DNA from 3 places in the Streptomyces sp. NPDC017246 genome. Region 1 is predicted to be linked to each of the others. Evidence: predicted binding sites of a transcription regulator. Region 1 holds the regulator's gene; each other region holds the start of a gene.
What was found. The regulator HrcA, encoded in region 1, represses chaperone genes, less so after heat shock. The targets are predictions, from matches to a motif close to TTNGCACTCNGNNNNNCNGAGTGCNAA.
Positions count from the first base shown of each region.

Region 2: a site for HrcA is predicted at 1,347-1,373, ahead of groL (chaperonin GroEL). Genes of this name have one in related genera too.
Region 3: a site for HrcA is predicted at 976-1,002, ahead of groES (co-chaperone GroES). Genes of this name have one in related genera too.

Region 1 is NZ_JBIRMW010000001.1:328,902-331,163, forward strand. Features, by position in the region: gene dnaJ (molecular chaperone DnaJ) at 1-746, opposite strand, end outside; gene hrcA (heat-inducible transcriptional repressor HrcA) at 747-1,766, opposite strand; gene ACH4MY_RS01575 (MBL fold metallo-hydrolase) at 1,915-2,262, shown strand, end outside.
Region 2 is NZ_JBIRMW010000017.1:130,581-132,842, reverse strand. Features, by position in the region: gene groL (chaperonin GroEL) at 1-1,180, opposite strand, end outside; gene ACH4MY_RS31725 (cold-shock protein) at 1,500-1,703, opposite strand; gene ACH4MY_RS31720 (MoaD/ThiS family protein) at 2,152-2,262, opposite strand, start outside.
Region 3 is NZ_JBIRMW010000016.1:174,787-177,048, reverse strand. Features, by position in the region: gene ACH4MY_RS30965 (polysaccharide deacetylase family protein) at 1-498, shown strand, start outside; gene ACH4MY_RS30960 (hypothetical protein) at 495-695, shown strand; gene groES (co-chaperone GroES) at 1,147-1,455, shown strand; gene groL (chaperonin GroEL) at 1,587-2,262, shown strand, end outside.

The DNA of each region.
Region 1 (2,262 bases):
ACGTACAGGTCGCCGGCGGGGCCGCCGCCGGGGCCGACCTCGCCCTCGCCCGCGAGCTGGATCCGGGTGCCGTTGTCGACACCGGCCGGGATCTTGACGGTGAGGGTGCGGCGGGACCGGACCCGGCCGTCGCCCGCGCACTCGGGGCACGGGGTCGGGACGACGGTGCCGAAGCCCTGGCACTGCGGGCAGGGGCGGGAGGTCATGACCTGGCCGAGGAACGACCGGGTGACCTGCGAGACCTCGCCGCGGCCGCGGCACATGTCACAGGTCTGCGCGGAGGTGCCGGGTGCGGCGCCCTCGCCCGAGCAGGTCGTACAGACGACCGCCGTGTCGACCTGGATGTCCTTGGTGGTGCCGAAGGCCGCCTCGTTGAGGTCGATCTCCAGACGGATCATGGCGTCCTGGCCTCGGCGGGTCCGCGAGCGCGGTCCGCGCTGCGAGGCCGTGCCGAAGAAGGCGTCCATGATGTCGGAGAAGTTGCCGAAGCCACCGGCTCCGAAGCCGCCCGCGCCGCCTCCGCCGGAGGCCGAGAGCGGGTCGCCACCCAGGTCGTAGACCTGCTTCTTCTGCGGGTCCGAGAGGACCTCGTAGGCGGCGTTGATCTCCTTGAAGCGTTCCTGCGTCTTCGGATCGGGATTCACATCCGGGTGCAGCTCGCGCGCGAGCCTCCGGAAGGCCTTCTTGATCTCGTCCTGGGACGCGTCGCGGCGCACGCCGAGTACGGCGTAGTAGTCCGTGGCCACTTACGACTCCGCCAGGATCTGTCCGACGTAACGTGCCACTGCGCGTACCGCTCCCATCGTTCCGGGGTAGTCCATGCGGGTCGGTCCGACCACGCCGAGTTTGGCGACTGCTTCGCCGCCCGAACCGTAGCCGACCGAGACGACGGACGTGGAGCTCAGCCCCTCGTGGGCGTTCTCGTGCCCGATCCGTACGGTCATGCCCGATTCCTTGGCCTCGCCGAGCAGCTTGAGGAGCACGACCTGCTCCTCCAGAGCTTCAAGGACGGGCCTGATCATCAGGGGGAAGTCGTGTCCGAAGCGGGTGAGATTGGCGGTGCCGCCGATCATCAGCCGCTCCTCGTGCTCCTCGACGAGGCTCTCGAGAAGGGTCGCGAGCACGGTCGAGACCGTGGCGCGGTCCTCGACCTCCTCGAAGGACTCGGGGAGGTCCTGCACCAGCTGCGGCACGTCGGCGAACCGGCGGCCGACGACCCGGCTGTTGAGCCGGGCCCGCAGATCGGCGAGCGAGGTCTCGCCGAAGGGCGCGGGGCAGTCGACGAGCCGCTGCTCCACACGGCCGGTGTCCGTGATGAGCACCAGCATCAGACGCGCGGGGGCCAGCGAGAGCAGCTCCACGTGCCGGACGGTCGAGCGGGTCAGCGAGGGGTACTGGACGACGGCGACCTGGCGGGTCAGCTGCGCGAGCAGCCGGACCGTACGGCCGACGACGTCGTCCAGGTCCACGGCGCCGTCGAGGAAGTTGTGGATGGCCCGGCGCTCGGGCGTCGACAGCGGCTTGACGCCGGCGAGCCGGTCGACGAAGAGGCGGTAGCCCTTGTCGGTCGGGATGCGGCCGGCACTGGTGTGGGGCTGGGCGATGAACCCCTCCTCCTCCAGCACGGCCATGTCGTTGCGCACGGTGGCGGGCGAGACTCCGAGCTTGTGGCGCTCGGTGAGCGCCTTGGAGCCGACCGGCTCCTCCGTCCCGACATAGTCCTGGACGATGGCGCGCAGGACTTCGAGTCTGCGTTCGCTGAGCATCGTGCGCACCTCCAGCTGTCGTCGTCGTTCCGGTTGCTCCGCTTTTGGCACTCACCCTGCCCGAGTGCCAGCGATCCCCCGGCCAGTGTACGGCGGCGGGCGTCGCTCCTGGCAAGGAGGCGGCGCCCCCATCGGCTAGCGTCGCGGCATGGACGTGGATTGGGAAGCGTACGGATGGGAGCGGCTCGCGGACGGGGTGGGCCGGCGGCGGCTGCCCCGATGGGACGCCACGGTCGGACTGGTACTGGGGGAACGGGCCGTGCTGCTGTACGACACCGGCTCCTCGCTCGCGGAGGGCGCCGAGCTGCGGACGCAGATCGCGGGACTCACGGGCGGCCGGAGAGTGACGCACATCGCACTGAGCCATCCGCATTTCGACCATGTGCTCGGCACGGCGGCGTTCGCGGGAGCGGAGGTCTTCGGCGCGGTGGGGTCGGACGAGCTGCTCGGCCGGGAGCGGGAGCGGGAGGCGCTGCGCTGGGACGCCGTGAAGCAG
Region 2 (2,262 bases), on a different contig from region 1:
TGCGGTGCTTGCGCTCCTTGAGCTCGACCTCGGTCGCGGCGCCGGCCTTGATGACCGCAACACCGCCGGCGAGCTTCGCCAGGCGCTCCTGCAGCTTCTCGCGGTCGTAGTCGCTGTCCGAGTTCTCGATCTCGGCGCGGATCTGGTTCACGCGACCGGCGACCTGCTCGCTGTCACCGGCACCGTCGACGATGGTGGTCTCGTCCTTGGTGATGACGACCTTGCGGGCGCGGCCCAGCAGGTCGAGGCCCGCGTTCTCCAGCTTCAGGCCGACCTCCTCGGAGATGACCGTGCCGCCGGTGAGGATGGCGATGTCGTTCAGCATGGCCTTACGACGGTCGCCGAAGCCCGGGGCCTTGACCGCGACGGACTTGAAGGTGCCGCGGATCTTGTTGACGACCAGGGTCGACAGGGCCTCGCCCTCGACGTCCTCGGCGATGATCAGCAGGGGCTTGCCCGACTGCATGACCTTCTCCAGGAGCGGGAGCAGGTCCTTCACCGAGGAGATCTTGGAGTTGACGATGAGGAGGTACGGGTCGTCGAGCGACGACTCCATGCGCTCCATGTCGGTGGCGAAGTACGCCGAGATGTAGCCCTTGTCGAAGCGCATGCCCTCGGTGAGCTCCAGCTCCAGACCGAAGGTCTGGGACTCCTCGACGGTGATGACGCCTTCCTTGCCGACCTTGTCCATCGCCTCGGCGATGAGCTCGCCGATCTGGGTGTCGGCGGCGGAGATGGAGGCCGTCGAAGCGATCTGCTCCTTGGTCTCGACATCCTTCGCCTGCTCGAGCAGGGCGCCGGAGACGGCCTCGACGGCCTTCTCGATACCGCGCTTGAGGGCCATCGGGTTGGCACCGGCGGCCACGTTGCGCAGACCCTCGCGGACGAGCGCCTGGGCGAGAACGGTGGCGGTGGTCGTACCGTCGCCGGCGACGTCGTCCGTCTTCTTGGCGACTTCCTTGACCAGCTCGGCGCCGATCTTCTCGTACGGGTCCTCGAGCTCGATCTCCTTGGCGATGGAGACACCATCGTTGGTGATCGTGGGGGCGCCCCACTTCTTCTCGAGGACGACGTTGCGACCCTTGGGGCCGAGGGTGACCTTGACGGCGTCAGCGAGCTGGTTCATGCCGCGCTCGAGACCGCGCCGGGCCTCCTCGTCGAACGCGATGATCTTGGCCATGTGAAGTGGTCCTCCCGGACATGGGGTGGATAACGCTCCAGGACCGCGCCGACGCCCGCGACGGACGGCCTCCGCAGCTCCGCGTGGTTCCTTGCCCCACCCGGCCGGCGGCCTCGTCTGCCCGATCCTCGTAGCACTCTCACCTTCCGAGTGCTAACGCCAATGATTAGCACTCGCCCTAGGAGAGTGCAAGCGACTCTCGAGTTTCGGGAGGTGGACGGAGGGGCGTGAGGGGGCGCGGGAACGCGTGAGGGGCCCGCTTCCCCTCAGGGATGCGGGCCCCTCGACGGCGTTGCGTCGGTGGCCGATCGCGCCGCGCTCAGACGGCGAGCTTGACCATGTCCGCCTGCGGACCCTTCTGGCCCTGCGAGATCTCGAACTCGACTCGCTGTCCTTCTTCGAGGCTGCGGTAGCCATCCATCTGGATCGCGCTGTAGTGGACGAAAACATCCGCACCACCGTCGACCGCGATGAAGCCGTAGCCCTTCTCCGCGTTGAACCACTTGACGGTGCCCTGAGCCATGCCTAACTCCCCTATTACTGTGGCCCTTGCGCGGGACCGCACTTCGCGGACCCGGGTCAGACCCTGCGCCGGAACGCGTCGACCGCCGCTGAATGTATCTGCCCAACTGCCCTCTGCAACAGGTCAATCGAGCGAGAATTCTGGGCGTCGCGGAAAGGCGAATTGGGGAGAATCCCTTGAATCACGGGGCAAGTCGGGCCCGGCAAAGCGTGCAGAGGGTACACATCGCACACGCACTTTGGCTGCTTCTTGTCGCGCGGGGACGCATTCTCATATGCGTCCGGCATGAGCAGCGGAGGGGACTTCCCCAACTCTACCGCGCTCAACCATGCAGAATTGCCCCCTCCGCTTATAGACGCGGAAGGGGCAATTCAAGAAAGACGGGACAAGCGGTGGGGCGGAAGGTGCGGCGGAGGATCGACTCCCCCGCCGGCACCCTGCCCGGCGCTCAGCCTCCGGCGACGGCCGGGATGATCGAGACGCCGGCGCCGGCCGGGGTGGCCGTCTCCAGACCCTGCTCGAAGCGCACGTCGTCGTCGTTCACGTAGACGTTGACGAA
Region 3 (2,262 bases), on a different contig from region 1:
AAGGACCTGCGGATCCCCTACAGCGCCTTCCTCAGCGACTACGTCGTCAAGGACGACTACGCCTACTTCGCCCGCATGCAGAAGTCGCAGGAGTCCGGGGTCTCCCTCCACAACCACACCCTCAACCACCGCTATCTGCCCGGACTCTCGTACAAGCAGCAGAAGCGCGAGATCTGCGGCATGCAGGACGTCATCGAGAAACGATTCGGCAAGCGGCCCCCGCTCTTCCGCCCGCCGTACGGCAACTACAACGAGGACACCCTGCGCGCCGCCAAGTCCTGCGGCGTCGAGGCCGTCCCGCTGTGGGCCGCCGAGGCCTTCCCCGACCACATGGAATGGCGCGAGTGGGACCGGGACCTGCACCCCGGCGACATCGTGCTCACCCACTTCCGCGGCAAGGAGGACTGGAAGGGCTCCATGTCCGACATGATCCGCCGGGTGATGAACGTGATCACGTCGAAGGGGTACGCGGTCGCGAAGCTCGAGGACTACGTGTGAGCGGACGACAGGTGCTGCCCCTCATGGCCGCGGTACTCGTCCTGGGCCTCACCGGCTGCGCCTCGACCGTGGACTCGATCGAGCGCCTCGGCCGGAAGGCGGTGGAGCGGGTCGGCCCCCGCGACGCGCGGCCGGCGCCGCCGGTCGACCGCGCGTCGACCGGGCTGCCGCCCGTGTCGGACCTCCGGCCCCGCTGAGGGGTACGAGGGCGGGGACGAGTACGAGGAGGAGCGCGGGGGTGAGGGCGACGCGGAGGGGTGCGAGCGGTCCCACTCCTCCGCCCCGATGACCAGCGTGCCGACCAGCGGCAGTCCGGCCATCAGGAACCGCCCGCCGGCCGACCACCTCCGGCCGCCGGTCGGTCCGTCCGGGGGTTCGGGATGTCGTCATGCCCGCAACCCTGTGCGGAACCGGGCCGCCCGTCACGGGCTTTCCCCGGCCTTCCCCCACCGCGACGGAACCGCCACGAGTGAGGAATTGGCACTCCGCTTGACCGAGTGCTAATCGCGGTCATAGTCTCGGCTCTGGCACTCACCACTGGAGAGTGCCAACAGAGCGACGGGCAGGTCCGGCACCCGCGACGACGGATCCACCTGGTCGCCACCTCAGACAGTTGACCCCGAGATCTCCGAAGGGGGAGGTCGGATCGTGACGACCACCAGCTCCAAGGTTGCCATCAAGCCGCTCGAGGACCGCATTGTGGTCCAGCCGCTCGACGCCGAGCAGACCACCGCCTCTGGCCTGGTCATTCCGGACACCGCCAAGGAGAAGCCCCAGGAGGGCGTCGTCCTGGCCGTGGGCCCGGGCCGTTTCGAGAACGGCGAGCGTCTGCCGCTCGACGTCAAGACCGGCGACATCGTGCTGTACAGCAAGTACGGCGGCACCGAGGTGAAGTACAACGGCGAGGAGTACCTCGTCCTCTCGGCTCGCGACGTGCTCGCGATCATCGAGAAGTAATTCACCGAAGCACCGAAGTACCGAAGTACCGAGCACCCAGCAGATGCTCAGAGCTGCGCCCCGAGGCCCCTTCCAGGCGCCCCGGGGCGCGGTTCGTTCCACCCCGATTCCGAGAGGGCTGAACCGCTCCCATGGCGAAGATCCTGAAGTTCGACGAGGACGCCCGTCGCGCCCTTGAGCGCGGCGTCAACAAGCTTGCCGACACGGTGAAGGTGACGATCGGCCCCAAGGGCCGCAACGTCGTCATCGACAAGAAGTTCGGCGCCCCCACCATCACCAACGACGGTGTCACGATCGCCCGCGAGGTCGAGATCGAGGACCCGTTCGAGAACCTCGGCGCCCAGCTGGTGAAGGAGGTGGCGACCAAGACCAACGACATCGCGGGTGACGGCACCACCACCGCCACCGTGCTCGCCCAGGCCCTGGTCCGCGAGGGTCTGCGCAACGTCGCCGCCGGTGCCTCCCCGGCCGCCCTGAAGAAGGGCATCGACGCCGCGGTCAAGGCCGTGTCCGAGGAGCTCCTCGCGACCGCCCGCCCGATCGAGGACAAGTCCGACATCGCCGCCGTGGCCGCGCTCTCCGCGCAGGACCAGCAGGTCGGCGAGCTCATCGCCGAGGCGATGGACAAGGTCGGCAAGGACGGTGTCATCACCGTCGAGGAGTCCAACACCTTCGGCCTGGAGCTGGAGTTCACCGAGGGCATGGCCTTCGACAAGGGCTACCTCTCGCCGTACATGGTCTCCGACCAGGAGCGTATGGAGGCCGTCCTCGACGACCCGTACATCCTGATCAACCAGGGCAAGATCT